DNA from 4 places in the Microcystis sp. MC19 genome. Region 2 is predicted to be linked to each of the others. Evidence: predicted binding sites of a transcription regulator. Region 2 holds the regulator's gene; each other region holds the start of a gene.
What was found. The regulator NtcA, encoded in region 2, controls nitrogen genes in cyanobacteria. The targets are predictions, from matches to a motif close to TTTGTANCNNNNGNTACAAA.
Positions count from the first base shown of each region.

Region 1 (6,035 bases), 2.0 Mb from region 2:
GATGCTCATATTTAACAGTAAAGCCGTCGTAGAACGACGGGGTTTCAGACCCAAAATTTTCGATGACTGGACTTCTATATATATCTGTACTAGCTATAACTAAAAGTCTTACAGAGCCTGAGTTAAAGTTATGTAATACTAACAGACTACTGGACGCAAACTCCTGAAGTTCTTACGCAGATAGGGTTTAAAGCCAAATTTTTCAAATTTGACCTTTCCACGACTATAGCTTGTTTCGGGATGGACTACAGGGCAATCGCACACAATTCTTAACATTTTTGGACTTTGGACAAGGAAAAAAAAGATTTTTTGCGTAAATTTTACGCAAATCTAATTGGGGTTGGCTGAAAAAATCTAAAAATCTTGTTGGATAATATCTTGAGGCTTTTTTAAAACCCACATTCCGCACCCTCAACTGTCACAGATCAAAAAAGCCATTAAAGTAGTACATAATAACTAAAATTAATTCAAAGGTTAAAAGGGTTAATGAGAATATATAGCATTAAAAGGGGTATGGAGCGAGAAAGAGAAAATTCAAGAGAAAAAAATAATTGTTCAGAAAACAAGAAATAATTGATTACAATAAGTAGTCGTGCAAAATTAATTTCCTAGTGAAGATAGGCAAGAGGCAAGAGCGGGGTTAGATATGTGTAATTAATTTTGCTTAGGTACTTAGAAGTAGTGGAGGAATCTGTTGTGAAATTAAAACCCCAAGAAATAGAAATTCAGAACATAGACCATCTAGGGATAGTGGCAGGAATAATAGACTCAATCGGAATAGTAGAAATAATAAACGAATTGATAGGAGTCGAAAAAGACGAAAAAGTAAATGCAGGTCAAGTAGTAAAAGCCATGATAATCAACGGGTTAGGATTTGTTTCCAAACCCTTATATATGTTTCCCGAATATTTTGAAACAATCGCCTGTGAACATCTAATAGGAACAGGAGTAAAACCAGAATATCTCAACGACGATAAATTGGGGAGAGTCATGGATAAACTATTTATAAAAGGATTAGATACAATATTTTTCATCATCGCAGTAAAAGCCGCCCAAAAATTTGGAGTATCACTATCAACATCACATCTAGACTCATCATCAATCCACGTACATGGGCAGTATAACACTAGCTTACCAGAAGTAATATTTGAGAATCAAAAAATAGGAAATAACCAAGAATTAGAAGAAATAGCAGTAAAATCACCAAAAGAAATAACCATCACTTATGGTTATTCTCGTGACCATCGGCCGGACTTAAAACAGTTCATCATAGAAATGATATGTTCAGGAGATGGAGACATCCCAATATTTTTGAAACTAGCATCAGGAAACCAAGCAGACTCATCATGTTTTGGTCAAATAGCAGTAGAATATCACAAACAATTAGAAGTTAATAGTCTCATGGTTGCTGACTCTGCCTTATATACAGAATCAAACCTGAAAATGATGTCAGATTTACAGTGGTTATGTCGAGTACCATTAAGCATAAAAGCAGCAAAATCATTAATATCAACAATACCAGAATCAGAATTTATTGATAGTACAATACCAGGATATAAATTAGTATCAAAAACCGAAAATTATGCAGGAATAGAACAAAGATGGTTAGTAGTACAAAGTCAAGAAAGAAGAGAATCAGACCTGCGTAAACTAACCCAAAAAATTACCAAAGCCGAATCAAAAGCGGTTCTTGATTTGAAAAAGTTATCACAAGAGAGATTTGCTTGTGAAGCAGATGCTATCAAGGCATTATCAAAATTATCAACCCAGTTCAAATATCACCAAATTAACGAAAGTAAGGTTACTCCAGCCAAATCTAATAAAAAAGATTCTCTAAATGAAATATCCTACCAAATATCAGCTACAGTCTGCCAGGATGAAAGTAAAATTAATACAGAATTGCTGAGTGCAGGATGTTTTATTATTGCTACGAATGTTTTAGATTCACAGGAACTTAGTGATGATTCTATGCTCAGGGAATATAAAGCTCAACAATCATGTGAACGGGGGTTTGGTTTTCTCAAAGACCCATTATTTTTTGCCGATAGTATTTTCCTTAAAAGTCCTGAGAGAATAGAGTCTATGGGAATGATTATGGGTTTATGTCTCTTGGTTTATACATTGGCTCAACGTCAAATTAGAAATGCTCTGAAAGAGTCTAAATCAACAATTAAAAATCAATTAGGTAAAGCAACTAATTCCCCTACTTTACGCTGGATTTTTCAATGCTTTCATTGTATTCATTTGATTACACTTAATCAGGAGGAACATATTTCTAATTGGAATAAGGACAGAGATTTTATCTTGCGTCTTTTACCAGATGATTGTTTACGTTACTATCAATTAGCCACCTAATTATTATCTCTATCAATTTAATTTCTATGAGTGAACATGAGCTAATATCTTTGATTTATAGCTCCACTTTACTATGTCTATAATTTAGTTTTTTACTTTAATTGATTAGTCTAAATTATGATTTATCTCTTGGATTTCTTCTTTTATTTATCTGTTGACTCCTCTAGGTGGTGTTAATTCTTATTGCTCCTTATTGAGAATAGGTTTTGATGCCATTTTTGGTGCTTTACTGTTTCTCAAATGCCTTTTTTCGCTCCTTATGTTTATTTTTATGCTCACTTTGATTTTTTCTCTCCGTAATTTCTCTCTGTGACAGCTTAGGGTGCGGAATGTGGGTTAAAATCAAAAAGTGCCGGTCCTGGGAGTGAGCGGGGGGAAGATTTGGGCATTTTTAGTCCCAAAAATATTCCCCCCGGCAGAACCGAGGGGAAAATGGCAAAAAAACCTCTAGATTAGCAGTTTAAGGCTAAGTCTTGGGATTCTTTTTTCAAGAGATTAACCAGGGTTTCGTCACCATTGTCTTCAGCGATTTGTAAACGAAGTTCCAAACGACGACGAATATTGTTCAGATGGATGCTAGAAAGAGTTTCCTCTTGGACGACAATAGGGGGTTTGACAACGGGTAACGGACAAGTGTTCGGGATGACTTGCCCAGCAAGATGAGGACGGGTACTGTAGGCAACTCCGCGATACTGACGATGCAGTTTCGGTTCTAATTGGAGCATATGGCGAGGATAATGGTGATTCCAGTCTTGACCTCGGTATTTACCCCCGATATCTCCAGTCTTCATCTCCAAGGGGAGAGAATCCCTTTCGTACTTAACTCCTCGATAAACTAACGTCATATCACCGACTCCCTGCAATGCTTTAAAGTGACTTTAATCCCTCTTGTCGTCCCTATATAGGGACAACAAATGAAAAGATTTTATTTCTTATTCTGTATCTATTTTTACATTTTGCCCAGGAAATTGAAAAAACTTTATAAAAATTTAATATTTTCTAGCTGGCCATAGTATCCTTTTCCGGCTGGGTTTGGTCGCCTGCCAAACTAGCCTCTAGGGGTTTGAGGATTAATTTGGGTTGTTCGTCCTCATCGATGAGACGAATTTGAATTTGCGGGCCGGAGGCGGCTAAACGAACCACCATACCATCGACGACGGCGGTTTTCTCGATCAGTTTGCCATTGAGAAACGTCCCATTTGCCCCTAAATTTTCCAATTCCCAATCATTGCGATCATTACGGCGGATTTCTAAGTGCCGCCTCGAAACCACAGCACTATAGAGAACTACATGACTATCCAGCGCCCTGCCGATGAGAATGGTTGATTGATCATTGTCAAATTGCCAATGCTGTAGGGACGTGGCTTGACTGGGGTGTAAAAGAGTTAAAGTGATCACGGTGACTGTTGGCGGCACGATAGGGGCGGTGGACAGGATAAATCTTATTTGCTGTCAAGATTCGTCCTGGCCATTAAGTCTTCAGTCCTAGCAATGAATATCTCTAGTTAATTGACTCAGCCCTTTATTCCTATTGTCTCATACTTTCCCATTCCCTCGGAACCGACCTTGCCCAGAAAATCTAGCCAGTTCGCCCTAGTATTAATAAAACCGATGGGGGATGATTTCCAGATTTTGACCAAATCTTAACCTCTTCAGGGATAAGATAGTGCTTGTGTCCCCTAAACATCCATCTATGAGCGGCTTTATCATCAAAATAATCTTGATATCGGCTTTGATTTCCCTGGGAATTAAATATCTTGCCCCTTTATTATCGATCGCTCCTGGTCCTCTTAACACTTTAATTCTGGTTTTTACCCCTTTCCTGCTCACGGTTTTTGCCCTCTGGAGACGGACCATAACTGATTAGGAATTTTTCTCCTTACTCATCATGACTTTTGGCAGCAGCCTCGGTTTAGTCCTGTTAGTCTTTTGTCTGCTGATTCTCTGGCAGATTCGACAGATTCTCTTATTATTATTGATGGCGATTCTTCTGGCGCAGATTTTAAATTTGGCTGTGACTTGGTGGCAGCGTCATCACCTCAAGCGTTCCCATGCCCTAATTATCACCCTTTTAAGCTTCTTTATTGGTATTATCGGTATTTTTGTGGGGATTATACCCGCTTTAGTCCAACAATTTCGCCAATTATTTAGTTTACTGCCCCAAGCGGTAGAAAGACTCTGGGGACAAGTCCATAGTCTTGAGGATTATCTCGATCCTAGTCTGGCCAGTGTCTTCCCGGATTTTAAAACGCTGCTGGCTCAATTACAACCCCTGATTAACCAAATTGCTGGGCGGGGTTTAAGCATTTTTTACGGTACTTTCGGCATTATCCTCAGCTTACTGCTAATTGTTGCCCTGAGCTTGATGATTCTCGCCGATCCTGCCGCTTATCACCGTTGTTTTCTGCGTTTATTTCCCGCTTTCTACCGTCCTAGGGTACGATCGATCCTAGAAGATTGCGATCGAGATTTAAAAGCTTGGCTAAAAGGGATTTTCTGTCATATGTTGATTATGACCTTGGGCAGTTGTCTAGGTCTATCCCTGATCGGCATTCCCCTCGCTTTTTCCCAATCTATTCTGGCGGGATTTCTCACCTTTATCCCCAACCTTGGGCCGGTTTTAAGCACGATTTTACCCTTTTCTATCGCCCTTCTGGAAGCTCCTTGGCAACCCTGGGCGGTTTTACTACTCTACAGCAGTATTTATCTGTTAATTCAATATTTCGACCGTCATTCACCGCTGCCCATTTTAACAGTGCGGTCGCTCAAGCTCTTACCCGCTTTTACCCTGTTGGCCCAGTTGTTTTTTGCCTCGATTTTTGGCTTTTTAGGGCTATTTCTGGCGGTTCCCCTGACGCTTATCGGTCGTATTTGGCTAAAGGAAGCTTTGATCAAGGATATTCTCGACCATTGGCGGCTTAGGGATAAAAAATACTAAACTGGGGATCTAGGATTCGAACCTAGGAAATGGCGGGACCAAAACCCGCTGCCTTACCGCTTGGCTAATCCCCATTGCACAGACCTTTTTAATATTAGCATTTATCTCCCGGGTTTTGTCAAGAAGTTGATAAAAATTTTTTACTTAGGGTTTGCGGCAAAAAGTTTTTCGTGGGGGCAGGGTGTGGGGTTTGGGGTGTGGGGTTTGGGGTAGGGTTGATTCATGAATCAACCCTACTATGAATCAACCCTAGGGTTTGGGGATTAAGGAGAAAAATCTATGGATAATAGCCCACAAAACTGGTACATTGTCCGGGAAAATACCGGAATTTGTCAGATTATAGCCCTAGAAAAGGGAAAACCCCCAGTCAATGGTCAATACTGGGGTCCTTTTGCCGAACGGGGAGAAGCGATCGCCCGTCGGGTGGGTTTAATTCGAGCGGGCAAATGTCAACCTATTGTTTAGCGGTATTGGTGGGTTTTTTCTTGGCGTCTGCGATTTCTTGCTCGAGGATTTCAAAAGCCTTCTTGAATTGCGGATCTTGGAAGGTTCCCACCTGATCCCGCTCCTGTTGAAGATTTTTGCGATCTTCCTCGCTTAGTTCCGACTCCACATCGGGATGAATACCATCTTTATTGATGTCCCGTCCGTCGGGGGTGAGATACTTGGCAATCGTCACCGCTAATCCGGAACCGTCACTGAGACTGCGTACCGATTGCACTAATCCCTTACCAAAGGTTTT
Region 1 covers NZ_CP020664.1:2,917,446-2,923,480, forward strand. The annotation lists gene B5D77_RS14815 (IS1634 family transposase) at 697-2,355, shown strand; gene B5D77_RS14825 (DUF4278 domain-containing protein) at 2,808-3,200, opposite strand; gene B5D77_RS14830 (FHA domain-containing protein) at 3,355-3,753, opposite strand; gene B5D77_RS14840 (AI-2E family transporter) at 4,244-5,293, shown strand; tRNA gene B5D77_RS14845 (tRNA-Gln) at 5,295-5,367, opposite strand; gene B5D77_RS14850 (hypothetical protein) at 5,573-5,758, shown strand; gene ctpC (carboxyl-terminal processing protease CtpC) at 5,748-6,035, opposite strand, start outside.
Region 1: B5D77_RS14825 (DUF4278 domain-containing protein) is a predicted target of NtcA. The motif match lies at 3,292-3,311, and genes of this name have one in related genera.

Region 2 (6,035 bases):
CTTAAACCTCCTTAATTAAGGCTAATTTAAGCAACTTATTTATCTGATTTAATTTATCTGGAACGACCGCTAGATTTTACAATTCTTCTTTTTCTAATTTCCTGAGTAACTTTTCAGCTTTTGCTTCTTCTTTTTTAATTTTTTCTTCTAGTTTTTTCCAATCACTTTTCTTTCTTGATTCACTTTCTACAATTAACCATCTTTGTTTTATAGCGGTTCTCGCATCTGTGCGGCACACTTAAACCTTTGCCGATTAAGCTGTTCAGGATCGGAAATGTACCTCTTCTGAATCAGAAACGCTATATACTAAATCCGTTGAGTATAGGCTACTTATAGAGGGGAGGCAAAAGGCAACAGACTTCGGCCGTGACCTCAGCCGAACTGCAAGAGGCAAAAGGGGAAATAAATAATCAGTTTTTAATAACAAGATTTAGTATTACTTCCCCATAATTAACTATTGTTTCTTTTTATAGCCTTTTTCCTGTAGCTTTACTATTAGTTATTTTTCGACCGGTTCTAGGTTTTCTAGGTCTTTTAGTGATTCTATTGATAGAGATTGAATTAATTCTTTGGTCTTTTTAATAGTTAATGGTACTCTGGTTATCCAGTTCTAATTCTCTATTATTTTCAGGTTTTCTTGACTATATAATGCCCTATCTGCTACCATTATAATATCTAAATTTGCTTGTCTCTTGAACTCTACTAATATCTGGTCAAATACGGCTTTATCTGATTCATTTCCATCTCCACTATTTGATGAATTTCCTCCATGAATCTACCAATTTTATCATCGTTTAAATATTCACTTTTAATCTTAATCTCATCTCCTAATAATTTTTATGCAGCTTTGTCTTCAAAAAATTGACTAAATAAATACCAGGGGCGTGATACCATTCCTAGCCATTGAGAATCATGGCTTTTAAGACTTGTTCCGAACTAATTTTTTCTCTTTTATCAACACCTAGTTTTCCATTGATTACTGCGACTATTCCTATTTCATCAATTAGTCCTGCCAATATTCCTAAATGGTCGATATTTTAAATTTGTATTTCTTCTGAAGGAGACATTTCTTATGTTTTTTCGATCATTAATACTTTTTCCATTATCTCATGTTTTGGTCAAGGAAATTCTGAGTATTTATATTCAGTTAGTCTTTCAACTTGTTGGTAACGTTTTCTGTTACAAACTGAAGTGCGGAATCTAGGTTTTAAGAAGACGTACTAAAAACAATTTTACCATCTTTTACCGCTACCAAACGCAAAGTTAAGGGACCAGCAGTATTAGTTTTACTAGCGGCAATTGCCTCAAGTGTCTCGATAGAATTACCCGACTTTTTGACTTGACCAATAAAGTTAACTACCGTAGTTAATAACCCATCTTCCACTTGAATTGACCCTAAAACTCCCGCACTTCTAGCGCGGAATTGAGCCGATGCTAAGAGTAAATCTAAGCGCTTTTGTAGGTCTTCTTCTGTCATATTTTGGGGATCGATGGAAACGGCAGCGATTACCTGTTTCTCCTCAAAAACTCTTTGATTGGGAACCACATCAGCAAAGACACGAATCTCGGTTTCTCCTAGTACATAATTACCTGCTGAAAGAATTCTCACCACATATTCTTTACCGTCCTGTAATTGTTGACTTAACTGTTCTACCTGTGCTTTTGTGATCTTAACTAAACGCTGGTCAAAATTAGGCTGATTCGGTTGGGTGGCGCGGATAGCATTTATATTCGCTTCTCGCAATAACTTATCGATAACAGCGACAATAGCTTGGGGATCAACAATACGAAAAGCTCCAAAAGATAACACCTGTCCCCGGAAAATAGCGATCTGTTTTTCCCGCAATTCTTGATAGGTTTGATAGTATTGTTCTAAAACTTCCACTTCCCGCTTAAGAAAAGCCATTTGGGTTTCTAAATCTTTTAATTTTCCCTCGCGCTGTTCCAAAGCTAAATTTTTATCGATGATCGAGCTATCGAGTTCTCCAATACGTTGATCCCGACGATCAATTTCTAGCTGTAGGGTTTTTTGTTGGGTTTCCAACTGTTGAAGTCGCGCTTGTCTGGTTGTTAATAACTTTTGTTGATTAGCCAACTCTTTATCTCTAACTTGAACGGTGGTTTGTAGTTGATTGATCTGACTAGAAAGAATTGATTTTTGTTGGGACAATTGATCCCTTTGACTGGTTAACTGTGCCTTTTGATTAGTTAAAATGACTCGTTCATTATTTAAATTAGCCACTTCCTTACGAAACTTTTCCAACTGTCCAGAAACTAATCGCAAACGTTGACGAGAAGCTTGATAATTTTTATTAAGAACCTCCAGACGTTTCTGCACGGCTATCTGTTCACTTTTAGCCGTTTTTAACGCCTTTTCCACCTGATTTTTTTGTTCGGTGGTTTCTCTGACCTGACTTTCCAAATCCTTAATAGCGGCACGACGTTCATTTAAAAGACGATCCAGTTCAAAAACTCCTTGACGCAGGGATTTACTAGAAGCAAACAAGACAATTAAAGTGGAACCGGCGATAAAAATTCCCGTTACAATCGTCATCAAAGTTGCGGTTTGTTTCGGACGCAGATTAAATAAACGCATCCTTTTCTTACCGATACGGCTCCCTATGCGATCGCCAACCGCCGCTATCAGACCACCTAAAACCACGATGGCCAAAACCAAAATATAAGCGCTAGTCATCCAGAATTTAAGTAAATTGTTGACTGAGAGCGACGGGATTATGGACGGTAATTTTCTTCTTGTAAATTGAGACCATTTCTTGATCCCGCAGCTCTCCCAATAAACGGGTGACAGTGACGCGGGTAGAACCGATCGCTTCTGCGATCGCTTGGTGAGACAATTTTAGATCAACCCGGATACCATCGGTGGTGGGAACCCCAAAATCACGACAGAGAATTAATAAAAAACTGACCAAACGTGAACCCATATCCCGGTGAGCTAAGGTTTCGATCATCATTTCCGTTTGCAGAATCCGCGAGGACAACCCCTGCAGCATCAACATTGATAAATCGGGATTATTGCGGAGGGACCTTTCTACCTGATCGATCGGGGCCGAGAGTAATTCTACCGGAGTAAAAGCCACGGCATGATAAAAACGATCCGATCGCTGGCCGGTGAGTAAGGATAGCACACCAAAGACGCTATTTTCCCGCAGTAGAGCCACGGTAATTTCTTCTCCCGCTTCATAGACTCGCGACAACTTAACGGCTCCTTTCAGCAAAAAATAGACTCTTTCAGCGGGATCTCCAGGGAAAAAGATCGTTTTGCCACGCTCGAACAACTCCACCACCGGGGGGAAATTGCCGCTGCCGATTCGACGGAACACATCTGCTAGGGGTTTATCTTGTATTAATGATAAGTCCATCTCACATCCAAAAAAGGGGAAAATTGTTTTTATTATGCAACGAGTGTAACCTCTATTAAACATAACCGCTCCCTAAACTGGGAAAAGTTTTGGGCGCTTTTTGCCAGACAATGGGGGAGGGGTGATCATTGCTGCCCCGTTATCTGTATCCCTATTATACCGAATCTCGCTGGGGTCGGCTATTGGGGAGATTTTTGTAAGAGAAACGAGAACTATGTTAGATTTAACGGGAAAAAACGCCTTAGTGACGGGAATTGCCAATAATCGCTCGATCGCTTGGGGAATTGCCCAACAACTCCATCAAGCTGGTGCGAATATCGGTGTCACCTATCTCCCCGACGAAAAGGGCCGTTTTGAGAAAAAAGTGCGAGAATTGGCCGATGAACTTAATCCCGCTTTTTATGTCCCCTGCGATGTCCAAAATGACCAACAGGTAGAAGATACTTTCGCTACAGTGGCGGAAAAATGGGGTAAACTGGATATTTTGATTCACTGTCTCGCTTTTGCCGATAAAGAGGGTTTAACGGGCGATTTTACCGCCATCCCTCGGGAAGCTTTCACTAAATCCCTAGATATTAGCACTTTTTCCCTAACCCGTCTAGCTCGATCGGCTAAACCTTTGATGACGGAAGGGGGAAGTATTATCACTCTTACCTATCTCGGCGGTGTCAAGGTAATTCCTAACTATAATTTAATGGGGGTGGCAAAAGCTGGTTTAGAAATGAGTGTTCGCTATTTAGCCGCCGAATTAGGTGGCCAAAAGATCCGAGTTAATGGTATTTCCGCCGGTCCAATTCGCACCTTAGCATCTTCGGCCGTGGGGGGAATTCTTGATATGATCCATCATGTGGAAGAAATCGCTCCTTTACATCGCACCGTGACACAAATTGAAGTGGGAAATACGGCTGCTTTTTTAGCCAGTGATCTTGCTAGTGGTATTACCGGTCAGATTATTTATGTAGATTCCGGTTACGAAATTATGGGAATGTAGTTTTAAGTAGGTAGGTGTTAAAAACCATCAGCGCCCCCCTTATTAAGGGTAGTAGGGTTGATTCATGAATCAACCCTACTATGAATCAACCCTAGGATCAAGGAGGTATCAAAGGCGAAATCTATCTTCAATTTAATTGAAACGACTATCATAAAAGACTATGATCGTGTTTGTTGCGAAGTTGCTGAAGGGTTTTGCGATCGCTCTCTAGATCGACTTCATTGTAATGTAAATCGGCATCGTGGTTTTTCAAAAAAGCATCCACCACCCAACGAGAAGATAGACCTAAAATACTTCCGACCTCGGCACTGGTGATTTTTTCCGCTCGGTAGGCCTGCACCACCAAAGCCTCTAAAATTTCACGGGTAAGATTATTGTAGTTGTAATGTTGAAGCAATTCATCGGGAATATCGATAGTAATTTTCATGATTTAGCTTCCTTTTTTTTGGGTTTACCGATAATTTTTATAGAACTTAGGTTGAGTTGAAGCATGAAACCTAACACCTTAGTAATCGTCCAATTTCTTTGAGCGATCGCTGTAGATATTCTGGCAAGGGTTCAGTCTGCTGTGCGAGGGCAATTAGCAGCGCTTCAAGATCGATAATTGTTTTGGGAATTTCCATAAGTTAGTCCTGTCCAGTCAGGGTATAGGCTGCCCAATGGTAAGGATCGCTGTATTCTGTTAGTTGATCTAGCCCTATTTTACCCAGAGAACAAATCGCCCACCCTCGGTCAGACTAAGCTTGATGGTCATCGGATTTAATGGCTACCGCTTGGTAGTAAGAGGCGATCGCTTCTGCCCATCTGCCTAAATTCCTTAACGCATTCCCTCGGTTGGTCCAAGCTTGATGGTCATCGGGTTTAATTTCTAAAGCTTTGTCGTAAGATGCGATCGCTTCTTCTAATCTGCCTAAATTCTTTAACGCAATCCCTCGGTTGTACCAAGCTTGATGGTCATCGGGTTTAATTTCTAAAGCTTTGTCGTAAGAGGCGATCGCTTCTGCCCATCTGCCTAAATTACCTAACGCAACCCCCCGGTTAGTCCAAGCTAGATGGAAATCGGGTTTAATTTCTAAAGCTTGATCGTAAGAGGCGATCGCTTCTGCAAATCTGCCTAAATCATCTAACGCAACCCCTCGGTTGTACCAAGCTTGATGATAATCGGGTTTAATTTCTAAAGCTTGATCGTAAGAGGCGATCGCTTCTGCCCATCTGCCTAAATTACCTAACGCAACCCCTCGGCCGGACAAAGCTTGATGGAAATCGGGTTTAATTTCTAAAGCTTTGTCGTAAGATGCGATCGCTTCTGCCCATCTGCCTAAATTACCTAACGCATTCCCTCGGTTGTACCAAGCTTCATGATAATCGGGTTTAATTTCTAAAGCTTGATCGTAAGAGGCGATCGCTTCTGCCAATCTGCCTAAATCATCTAACGCAAACCCTCGGCCGTACCAAGCTTCATGCTTATCGGGTTTAATTTCTAAAGCTTTGTCGTAAGATGCGATCGCTTCTGCCCATCTGCCTAAATTACCTAACTCAACCCCTCGGTTGTTCCAAGCTTGATGGTCATCGGGTTTAATTTCTAAAGCTTTGTCGTAAGATGCGATCGCTTCTGCCCATCTGCCTAAATTACCTAACGCAACCCCCCGGTTAGTCCAAGCTAG
Region 2 covers NZ_CP020664.1:883,500-889,534, forward strand. The annotation lists gene B5D77_RS25715 (hypothetical protein) at 77-238, opposite strand; partial or broken gene B5D77_RS26945 (DUF4277 domain-containing protein) at 530-1,034, opposite strand; gene B5D77_RS04550 (DUF3084 domain-containing protein) at 1,208-2,695, opposite strand; gene ntcA (global nitrogen regulator NtcA) at 2,703-3,380, opposite strand; gene fabI (enoyl-ACP reductase FabI) at 3,595-4,371, shown strand; gene B5D77_RS04565 (UPF0175 family protein) at 4,520-4,798, opposite strand; gene B5D77_RS27630 (hypothetical protein) at 4,869-4,994, opposite strand; gene B5D77_RS04570 (tetratricopeptide repeat protein) at 5,109-6,035, opposite strand, start outside.

Region 3 (6,035 bases), 1.7 Mb from region 2:
CTTTTACTATTTATTTTGACTAAACATTAGTTTTAAGTCGCGGGTAAAGCCGCTAACTTTTCCTGTTTAGATAGGGGGTTTCTCTTTCTCTATCATTATAGGGACGTAAAAACAACAAAGAAAAGATTAAGGTTTTTAGTCATCATCCCTCAGCCTTGAATCAGTTATCAGTTATCAGTTATCAGTTATCAGTTATCAGTTATCAGATGTGAGTGGGAGCATCCCAATTATGTAATGAGTATAAATGCTCGGAAGGGGGAGAAGGCTTTTGTAGTAACGATTCTGGTTTGAATCACACAATTTAGAGAACCGTTAAAAATCTATGAACTCCCGAAAAGGCTTGCCATCTAAGCATTTCGCATCTAAGTACAATTTCTTATTGCAAAAGTGGGATGCTCCCGATGTGAGTTTTCAGTTCACCGATTACCGATTACAGCAAAAAACTCCCCACTACCCCACTACCCCACTGATAACTGAAAAGTCTCCCCAATACCCGTTTTTACTTTCTCCTTTTTACACCTATGCTAGAAATTTTTACTCAGCTATCTCGTCCCACCAAAGTAGTGGCAATTGTCCTGGGTACTGCTCTAATTTTACCCGCCTGTGCCAATATTAATCCTCAAGACCTCAAACCAATTAAAATTGATGGTTCGAGTACCGTAGCACCAATTACCAACAAAGTTCTCGAAGATTTTAAAGCCAATCCTCCCCACAAAGCTTTGGCTGATGTTAAAGTTGACGCTAATATTTCAGGAACCGGCGGCGGTTTTAGAAAATTTTGTGCGGGAGAAACCGATATTAATAATGCTTCTCGGCCGATTTCTGTGGAAGAATTAAAAAAATGTGATGCTAATAAGGTAAGATTTATTGAACTACCGATCGCTTTTGATGCTTTAACCGTGGTAGTCAATCCCCAAAATAACTGGGTTGATGATATTTCCACCACAGAATTAAGAACTATTTGGGAACCAGCAGCCGAGAATAAAATCAAACGTTGGAATCAAATTAATCCCGCTTGGCCCGACCGACCGATTACCCTTCACGGGCCAGGTAAAGATTCCGGAACCTACGATTTTTTTAGTGAGGTAATTAACAGCAAAGATGCCAGTCGTGGGGACTTTAATTTTAGTGAAGATGACCAAGCTTTAGTTAATGCCGTCAGTCAAGATGCCAACGCTTTAGGCTATTTTGGCCACGCTTACTATGAACAAAATCGGGATAAATTAAAAGCGTTAAAAGTTAACGGTATTGAACCAACTCGCGGCAATGTTGAGGATAGTAAATATCAGCCTTTATCTCGTCCTTTGTTTATTTATGTTAATGCCCAAAAAGCCCAAGAGAATCCCGCTTTAGAGAAATTTGTCAAATATTATCTCGATCGAGTTCCCAATTTATTAGATACTATTGGTTATATTCCCCTACCCGATGAGGCCTATCATTTGGCACGGGTACAGTTGCAAAAATTTGAGGTAGGAACGGTTTTTGAGGGCAGACCCCAACCCAATTTAACCATCGGGGAATTACTTCGTAAACAAGCCCAATTTGAAGCTAAGTAACGATTCCCATCTGGAAGGAAAATATATAAGAATTTTCCTGCTGCCATCTGCCTCCTACTATAGCAAGAGGTTGGCCAATTTCACCCAACAGAGATAGATAAAAAAAGAGGGGATAAACCCCCCATTCGTATCGAGAAACTTGTTAATTAACCTTTCGGTGTTGCGCCAAATTGTTCGATGAGGATAGAAGTTAACAGCGATTTTAGATCCTCACAGGGAATCCCTTTTTGTACACAACTTCCCAGGTGGGCATCTTTACCCACTTTACCCCCCATGTAGAGGTCAACTCCCTCCACGGTTTTGCCGTCTTTGCGTGCTTTTGTCCCCATCAAACCGATATCGGCCACTTGGGGTTGTCCGCAGGAGTTAGGGCAACCGGTCCAGTGAATCCGCACACCCTGGGGGATATTTAATTCAGCATCTAACTGACTAATTAAGTCCACAGCCCTGTTTTTGGTTTCAATCAGGGCAAAATTGCAGAATTGAGCCCCCGTACAAGAAACGAGCGCTCGTTGCAAAGGAGTAGGATTGGGGGTAAACTTAGCCAGTAAAGGCTCGGTTAAAAGAGTTGGCATATTTTCAGCCGCTATATTGGGAATAATCACGTTTTGTTCCACGGTTAAACGCAATTCTCCGCTGCCATACACTTCAGCAATCCGGGCCAAATCGAACATATCATCGGCAAATAGACGACCAACGGGAACACAAAGACCGATATAGCTCAATCCCTCCTGTTTTTGCGGAAAAACTCCTAAATGATCCCGTTTTTCCCAGTCGATTGCGTCTTTTTCCGCTGCCGTTGCCAAGGGATAACCTAAGTGATTAGCCACCCGCGTGCGGAATTCCTCGATTCCCCACTCATCAATTAACCACATTAAACGGGATTTTTGACGATTGGCGCGTAATCCGTTATCGCGGTAAACTTCCAAAATTCCTCGGCATAAATCCACCACCTCCTGATTCGGTCTCACCCAAACATTCATAGGAATTGCCGCTTCACAGCGTTTAGCCGAGAAAAAGCCACCTACCACAACATTAAAGCCTAATTCTCCCTCTTTATAGGCAGGAACAAAGGCAATATCGTTAATTTCCGCATGAACCGAGTTATCCCGGCCCCCCTCGATGGCAATATTAAATTTGCGGGGCAGATTGGTAAATTGATAATTACCTTGACCGTAGTTGGTAATCATATCTTGGACTTTTTGGACTAATTCCCTGGTGTCAATTAATTCATCTGCGTCTAGTCCCGCCATGGGTGAACCGGTAATATTTCTGACATTATCCATACCCGATTGTACCGAAGTCATACCCACGGATTTTAGTCGTTGGAAAATATCGGGAATATCTTCGATGCGAATACCGCGTAATTGTAGGTTTTGACGAGTAGTAATATCGGCATTGCCATCATCACCGTAACGCTGCACGATTTCCCCTAAAACGCGCATTTGCTCACTGCTAAGAATGCCGTTAGGAATCCGTAAACGCATCATGAATTTGCCCGGGGTGACGGGACGATAAAACACCCCCACCCATTTTAAGCGATGTTCTAAATCGGTTTTATCCATCGCTTCCCAACCGATTTGGGCAAAATGATCTAGTTCATCTTTGATGGCTAATCCGTCTTTTTCGGCTTTAAATTTCTCGAATTTATTGAGAGTTGTTCCATCTTTTTCAGGTGCTTGTACCACGAATCTATCTCCTTACTGATCTGTAGGTGCAATTGTTCTAGTTGGTGCGGGTTAGAAATGAAGAAATCGGGATTTAACAATAAGTATTCTTTAAAATACCGTCGTCATTAGCAAAAATTTAGTAATTTACCTAGTCTCTATTTGTTATTTAATTCGTTTTAAGTTGGATAATTTTGTATTGTTTGTAACAGAAATCCGCTCACCATCGTGTTTAGGCATTTATATCATGCAGTAAGTGCATTGAGGGGGGGTGTGGGAATTATGAATTATGAATTATCAATTAGGGTTGGCTGAAAAAGTAGGGGCGACCGCTGGTCAAAATGCAGGGTTTTTGAGCCACTAGCTTGAAAATATTGTAGCTGCTTCGCCAAACAAGACCCCAAACCCCTTACCTCGTCTATATTTCACATTTATTATTCAGCCAACCCGAATTAGGAAGTGGGGAAGTGGGGGAGAAGGGAGAAGGGAGAATAAATAAAGGTTGGCTGAATAAATCTAAAAACCTTGTTGGATAAGACTTTTAGACTTTTTTCTCCTCAAAAAGTGCCAGCCATTGCGGGGATCGAGGGGAAAATTCAGGGACTTTTTCCCTGAAAATTAGGTAGTTGACCACCTGAAAATCGATAAACCCTAAATAAAGGCAATCTCCCGACCCCTCAATACTGGCTCGGAGTCTCTTGCCCTTGCCTAGCGGTTCAGGGGGTATTGTGTAAAAATAAGAAAAGATCGGTTTTTTTTTACTAAACCTATGGCCACTTCTTCCATTGCCGTTAGAGAATTACCCCTCTTTCCCCTACCCGAAGTTGTTTTATTCCCGGGTCGTCCCCTGCCCCTGCACATCTTCGAGTTTCGCTATCGGATTATGATGAATACGATATTGGAAGAAGATCGCCGTTTTGGGGTCTTAATGGTAGATCCGGCCACGGGAGAAATCGCTAAAGTCGGCAGTTGTGCCGAAGTTGTCCGTTGTCAACGTCTCCCGGACGACCGGTTAAAAATTCTCACCATCGGTCAACAGCGCTTCCGTGTCCTAGAATACGTCCGGGAAAAACCCTATCGTGTCGGTTTAGTGGAGTGGATTGAAGATGTCCCCACCACCCAAGATCTGCGACCTCTGGCCAAAGAAGTGGATCGACTGCTGCGGGATGTGGTTCATCTCTCAGCCAAATTAACCGCTCAAAAAATTGAACTCCCCGACGATTTGCCTAGTCTTCCCCTGGAATTATCCTACTGGGTGGCGGGTAATCTCTACGGTGTGGCCGGGGAACAACAGGCTTTATTGGAAATGCTCGATACAGTTAGTCGTCTGCAACGAGAATCGGAAATTCTCACCTCGACTCGCAATCATCTGGCCGCTCGCACGGCTCTTAAAGATGCTTTAAATTAATAATCTTGAGGTTTTTCAGCTGCGGGAGAGGGAAATGGGGAAGTTATTTCAGTGAACAGTGAACAGTAATCAGTAATCAGTGAACTGATAACTCATACTAAATCCGTTGAGTATAGGCTACTTATGAGGACAGGCAATAGGCAATAGGAGCAATAGATAATCAGTTTTTAATAACCAGATTTAGTATCACATCTGAAAACTGATGGCTCTTCTAGGTTCTGTGTGATAAGTTTAATCGACATAGGATCGATCGATCTTTGTGTCCTTTGTGTCTTTGTGGTTCGTTCCACCCCCTCGCTCTTGAGAAATGTATCTTAGAATACATTTTACCCACCAAAGCTGGGAGAGCCAACTGATGACTTACCCACTGATAACTGATAACTGATAACTGATAACTGTTAATCTGGGGATTACCTAATGTTTACCTTGATACAGTAAAGTGGGGTTAAAATTGCTATTCCTTCACCCAGGAGAACTTCGATCATGTTGCTGACCTATAATCCCAATGTCTCACCCTTCCGAGAAGACTATAGCGAGAGTCGTCGGCTGCATTTTTATGATCGCGGGGAAAATATTCCTCTGGTGGTTGATGGAGTCTGGCAAGTTTATCGGGGTATGGCGCAACTAAGTCAAGTATCTGAGAGTGGAGAGGAAATTTTACTAGGCTGGGCCCATTCATCCCACTTTTTTGGCTTAAATTTGACCCATCTGGAATCCTATCACGCCAGGGCCTTGTCGGAACTGTACCTAAAATGGTACACGATCGCCGAAGTGGAAAACTCGGTGGAATTAACTAGGATGATGTTAAATCAAATGATCCGTCGTCAACAACAAACGGAATCGCTACTGGCGATCGCTGGAATCAAACGAGTGGAGGAACGTCTCCAGCAGTTACTACAGTTATTAAAGCGGGAAATGGGAGAACCAATCGCCCAAGGCAGTCGTTTAAAGATCCGTTTAACCCATCAAAATCTCGCCAATGCTATCGGTACCACCAGGGTAACGATAACCCGTTTATTAGGGGAATTTCAGCGTCAGGGAGCGGTGAGCAGCGATTGCGATCGCCATTTAATTATTCACGATTAAGTCAGTCCCCCCCCATAATAGACTCCCCGCGGCAGTCCACTAATTGCCAAGCTAATTTAGCAGCCCCCACCATGCCGGCGCGATTACCTAACTCGGCCGTTAATACCTCTAATCCTTCTCTGGAACTAGGTAAAACCCGTCTTTCGATTTCTGTGAGCAGAGAGGGAAAGAAAAACTTAGCACTGGCGCTAATGCCGCCGCCGATAATTACCGCCTCTGGGGTGAGAACATAGAGTAAACTGGCAATACCAGCCCCCAGTAAACAACCGTAACGCTGCCAGAATTCTAAAGCCTCTTGATCGCCTTTTTCGGCCAATT
Region 3 covers NZ_CP020664.1:4,201,761-4,207,795, forward strand. The annotation lists gene B5D77_RS21330 (PstS family phosphate ABC transporter substrate-binding protein) at 522-1,556, shown strand; gene B5D77_RS21335 (ferredoxin--nitrite reductase) at 1,703-3,244, opposite strand; gene B5D77_RS21340 (LON peptidase substrate-binding domain-containing protein) at 3,993-4,631, shown strand; gene B5D77_RS21345 (Crp/Fnr family transcriptional regulator) at 5,115-5,717, shown strand; gene B5D77_RS21350 (ROK family protein) at 5,719-6,035, opposite strand, start outside.
Region 3: B5D77_RS21335 (ferredoxin--nitrite reductase) is a predicted target of NtcA. The motif match lies at 3,417-3,436, and genes of this name have one in related genera.

Region 4 (6,035 bases), 2.2 Mb from region 2:
CAGCAAGAGCAACTGCCGATTCAAACTCAACTATCTCAACCGGTAGAATTAGGTCAGGTAGGTGGTTCAATCGCCACTCCAGCAAAACCCGAACTATCTGTAACTAGCGACAAAGGAGATCAAATCCAGTCAACCGACAAAGAGGACCGGAAAGATTCACAATTATCTGGGGCCGACAATAGCGAACCTACTAAACCATCCCATACAAGCAAGAAAAAACGTTTAGTTGTTTGCTGTGATGGGACTTGGAATCAACTGGCAAGTTCCTATCCTACGAATGTGGTCAAATTTGCCCGCTTAGTTAAACACAGCGCCGATGATCAAACGCCACAGATTGTCCATTATATATCAGGATCTGGCACGGCAGAAGATGATAATTTAATCGAACGTTTAGGCGGGGGTGCCTTTGGCTGGGGAATTGACAGAATTATTCAAGATGCCTATCGCTTTTTGTGTATGAATTATAATGTAGAGGCTGAAGACGAAATTTACCTAGTGGGCTTTAGTCGGGGGGCCTATATAGTTCGTTGTTTAGCAGGTATGATCTATAAATGTGGTTTATTGAGTCGTTCCAAGATCCGCGAATTGCCTAAAGCTTATCAGCTTTATCGAAATTTTAAAATTAGTCCAAATGCTCCAGAATATCAAAAATTCCGCCAAGATAACAGCAAAAAGATAGATACCGAACAAGATTATTTACAGTATCGTGTACCTATCAAAATGTTAGGGTGCTGGGATACGGTGGGAGCATTAGGTGTTCCTGATGTGGTGCCTTGGCTATCCTTGGATAAACTCTGGAATCGGAAGTATGAATTTTTCGATGCCAGACTAAGTCCGATTGTGGAAAATGCCTTTCATGCAGTTGCCATTGATGAGAAACGCAAAAGTTTTCCTTCCACTGCCATGGAGAAAAATGAAAAAAATCCCGAACAAGTAGTCCAACAAGTGTTCTTTGCCGGTGAACATGGCTGTATTGGTGGGGGAACCGAAAAATATCGGGGGCTATCGGATTGTACTTTAAAATGGATGATCGACGAGGCTAAAAAGTTAGGATTGGAGTTTGATTTAACTGAAAAGTATGGTGAGGAATTCCAGATTAAACCAGAGCCAACCACTAAATTTGATAATAGAGTGACCGGTTTGTATGCTTTAGGTGGCGAGGCATGGCGACCGATAAAATCGGCAAAAGTTGCCGTTCATGGTAGTGTGGTCGAACGACTTAAGGCTGATCCCAATTATCGTCCTCAAAATCTCCTTCCGCTGCTTCAGGATTTGCTGCCAAGTTAGCTTTTGCGGCAGACCAAGGAAATTACAGATTTTTTCAAGCTAGGATTCAAGATTTTGTATCGAAAAATACAAAACCGGCCAAAGTGACTGTTTAGGATGGATTTTTTGAGAAGCTTAAGAACTGATCCATACGTCAAAGGAGTTTTCCATGCCCGAAACGCCACAAGAAGTCTTGAAAATGATTCAGGACAACAATATTAAGATTATCGACCTGAAATTTATTGATATGCCAGGTATTTGGCAACATTGCTCGTTCTACTACGATCAAATCGATGAAAGCTCTTTCAGTGATGGTGTTGCCTTCGATGGTTCCAGTATTCGCGGTTGGAAAGCAATTAACGAATCCGATATGGCCATGGTTCCCGATCCTACCACTGCTTGGATCGATCCCTTCTACAAGGAACCTACCCTAAGTATGATCTGTAGCATCAAAGAACCGAGAACCGGTGAATGGTATAGCCGCGATCCTCGCTCTATTGCTCAGAAAGCGATCGATTATCTTAGCACTACCGGTTTAGGTGATACCGTATATTTTGGACCGGAAGCGGAATTTTTCCTCTTTGATAGCGCTCGTTTCGACCAAACCGCCAACTCGGGCTATTACTACATGGATAGTGTCGAAGGTCGTTGGAATAGCGGTAAAGACGAAAAAGAAGGAAATCTTGCCTATAAACCCGCCTACAAACAGGGTTATTTCCCCGTTAGTCCCACCGACACCTCTCAAGATATCCGCACGGAAATGCTCTTAACCATGGCCGACTGCGGAGTTCCCATCGAAAAACATCACCATGAAGTCGCCACTGGTGGTCAAAACGAGCTAGGGATTAAATTCTCTACCCTAGTACGGGCTGCCGACTACTTGATGACCTATAAATACTGCATTAAGAACGTGGCCAAGAAATACGGTAAAACCGTCACCTTTATGCCCAAACCCATCTTTGGTGATAATGGTTCCGGGATGCACGTTCACCAGTCTATCTGGAAAGATGGTCAACCCCTGTTCGCTGGGGATAAATACGCCGGACTTAGCCAAATGGCACTGTACTACATCGGTGGTTTGCTTAGACACGCTCCCGCTCTCTTAGCTTTAACTAACCCCACCACCAACTCTTACAAGCGTCTCGTCCCCGGTTTTGAGGCCCCTGTAAACCTGGCCTACTCCCAAGGTAATCGCTCCGCTTCGATTCGGATTCCTTTATCGGGAAGCAACCCAAAAGCCAAACGTTTAGAATTCCGTTGTCCTGATGCCACTTCTAACCCCTACCTCGCTTTTGCCGCCATGCTCTGTGCCGGTATCGATGGGATTAAAAATCAAATTGAACCAGGGGAACCCCTCGATGTGGATATCTACGAACTCAGCCCCGAAGAATTGTCAAAAATACCCTCTACCCCCGGTTCTCTAGAAGCAGCTCTGGAAAGTCTCGAAAAAGATCACGCTTTCTTGACCGATTCTGGTGTTTTTACCGAAGACTTTATCCAAAACTGGATCACCTACAAACTCGATAACGAAGTTAACCCGATGCGCTTACGTCCCCACCCCTACGAGTTCTCTCTCTACTACGATGTCTAAGGTTTGATTGACTAATTATTAATTCTAGGGTAGGCTTTCGTCTGCCCTTTTTTTTCCGAATCAGCAAGTCAACTGAAAACTCACATCTGATGACTGATCACTGATTCAAGGCTGACGGCTAATAATTCCTAGCTGCAAATTAGCATAAAATAGGATTAATTGACTGGTATTTTGGGGCGATAGTTTATGGAACGCGGGTTATTGTGGACACCTTTATTAATTCTGTTTATTTGGTTGGCTTGGAGTGGTTGGAATGAATACCAAAAAGTGGAAATCTATCGAGAATGGGCGGAAAACTTCGAGCGAGCTAAGTATGATATATATTCTGTCTTAGGTCAAAAAGATAAAATTATCACTTGGGGAAAGCCAACTCGTAAGGGAGTGATTAATTTACAAACTTTTTCCCTAGAGGAGGTCAAAGAAATCCGTCTGCTAGTTAATAATCAAGTGGTGGATTTAGATGCTCTTCCCCCCCAAGGTTCCCCTTGCCTAGAATTTATTTTTAAGGAGCGATCGCCTGAAAAAATTCCCTTTACTGAAGTTGAATTGGCCAGTCGGTGGGCGAAATTTTTACAACAACAAATCTTAATTTAATCGCGATAATTTCTAGCGCAATCTTCCCGATCGCAGGATACCGACAACTAACCATAAACCGATAAAACTAGCTGTAGCAAATAATACGGTACTAATAATAGTTAATTGCCGAGATTGGGTGCTGGCTGTGACAATGGCGGCCCCGATAATTAAGGAACCAATAATCACACTAAAAGCTAGTCGATTGGCGGAATTATCTAAACTGCGACGGAGATTATCTAAGTCGCGAATTTTCAGATTAACATTTAAAGTTTCCGAGGTTAAACCATCTAGTAAAACTTCGATTTGACGGGGATATTTCAGGGAAAAAGATTTCAAGTCTAAAACTGTTCTTAGGGCAGTTTGTAGGGGAGTGCTACCGATTAACTGTTGTTCGAGAATATTAGTTAATAGCGGTTTGACTTCTTCCAGGATATTAATATCAGGATTAAATTTTCGGGCAGTTCCTTCTAGATTAGCGAGACTTTTGGCGAATAAACCTAAATTACCCGGAAGTTTAATTCTATTGCGACGGGCAATTTGCAAAAGTTCATAAACCACCTCACTAAAGTTAATTTGATTTAAATTGAGGTTATAATATTTTCGCAGCATCCGCTCATAATCCACCTCTAATTGTACTAAAGTAATCGGGACTACTGACTCGGATAGTTTAATAGTTAGCTGACTGCATCTTTTCGCATCTAAGTCAACAATTGCTAATAACAATTCTGTTAAAATTTGTTGAGTTTGCGGGTCTAATCTGCCCACCATACCACAGTCAATTAAAGCTACTCTACCATCGTCAAGATAGAAAATATTACCCGGATGAGGATCGGCATGAAAGAAGCCATCAATATAAATTTGTTGAAAAAATGACCGAAACAAAATCCTAGTTATTTCGCTTTTTCTTTGGGAAATTGCTTGCTCAGTTGGCGGTCTAGAAACATCGGCCTCTAAAATTTGTTTTCCCTCTAACCATTCTAACACTAATATCTTGGAATTAGTTAAGTCCCAATAAATTTTAGGAATAACTAACTGTTTGGGTTCTGACCACCGACTCTGGGTTAAATTATAGCGCAATTGGTCGGTATAATGACCTTCTTGGGTGAAATCTAATTCCGCATTGACTGCCTTAATAAACTCCTCTGCTAAGTTAACAACGTCGTAACTTTGACCAAATTCTGTGAGGGCAACTAAATCAGCAATTCCCTTAATTAAGGCACTATCTTGGGCGACAATTTTTTCAATCCCCGGACGCAAGACTTTAATCGCTACTTCCTCCCCAGATAATAAAGTTGCCCGATGAATTTGCCCGATCGAGCCTGCGGCGATCGGTTGGGGATTAATATATTTAAATACCTGTTCGATCGGTTTTGCTAACTGTTCGGTGATGACTATTTCTATATCTGTCCAAGCAACGGGAGGAACTTGCGCTTGTAGGGCAGTTAAAGCCTCGATATAATTAGCAGGTAGCAGATCGGGACGGGTACTAAGTAACTGTCCCAATTTGACATAAAAAGGACCCAATTCCACGAGGATTTTTTTGAGAACTTCTGGGGTGGGAATCTGGGGATTTTCTGTTTTTCCTAGGGTTAAAACCCCGCGCATATAGTCCCAACCGTTGCCGAGAACTATCTCAAGGATTTCTTTTTGTCTTTGACTGGTTTGGGGTAGTGAGAACACGGTATTATCAGTTATCAGTGATCAGTTATCAGTTATCAGTGGGTAAGTTACCAGTGATCAGATTTGAGTTTTAAGTTAGCAGTATTAAGTAGGTAGGCGTTAAAAATTATCAAATACCCCCCTTATCAAGGGGGGACTAAGGGGGGATCGACACCCCCCTTATCAAGGGGGGCAGGGGGGATCAGAGACAAAATCTATCTTCAATTTAATTATAACTACTTACTTAAATAGAGGTTTTCTACTGTCTTTTCACTGATTACTGTTTACTGATCACTGATTACTGAAAAAGCTGGTAACTAATATCAATCCTATAACAATTTCTCCAATTTGGGATCGGTTTGTAAGTGCTTGAGAACTTGTTTAATATCTTGGGTACGATCTTTGTGGACAACGAGAGTTGCTTTACCGTCGCGAACAATTACCAGATCTTTTAAACCAATAGTAACGATCACTTCCTCCTCATCACTAGCATAGATAATAGAGCCTTCCGTGTCCAAACCGACATGATTGGCCAGTTCAATATTTTTGCCCTTTGCTTCTAGTAATCTTTCCAGAGAATTCCAATCTCCCAGATCATCCCAACCAAAATTAGCGGGTAAAACGTAAGCGAGTTGGGTTTTTTCCATCAAAGCATAATCGATACTTTTTTTCTCTAAATCCTCATAGGCAGCGATGCCCCGATCGATCAGAGGTTGTAAAATATTATTAGCGTGGGTTTTTAGCTCCTCTAAAACCACTTGTCCCTGAAAGATAAACATTCCGCTATTCCAGCTAAAAAGTCCCGTTTCTAGGAATTTTTCGGCCGTGGTGCGATCGGGTTTTTCCGTAAAACGACTCACTTTATAGACGGGTAAACCATTAAATTCGCCTTGATTTTCTCCCTGTTCGATATAACCGTAACCGGTGGAGGGATAATCGGGTT
Region 4 covers NZ_CP020664.1:3,037,600-3,043,634, forward strand. The annotation lists gene B5D77_RS15485 (phospholipase effector Tle1 domain-containing protein) at 1-1,287, shown strand, start outside; gene glnA (type I glutamate--ammonia ligase) at 1,436-2,857, shown strand; gene B5D77_RS15495 (hypothetical protein) at 3,044-3,451, shown strand; gene B5D77_RS15500 (AarF/ABC1/UbiB kinase family protein) at 3,464-5,113, opposite strand; gene B5D77_RS15505 (mannose-1-phosphate guanylyltransferase) at 5,422-6,035, opposite strand, start outside.
Region 4: glnA (type I glutamate--ammonia ligase) is a predicted target of NtcA. The motif match lies at 1,341-1,360, and genes of this name have one in related genera.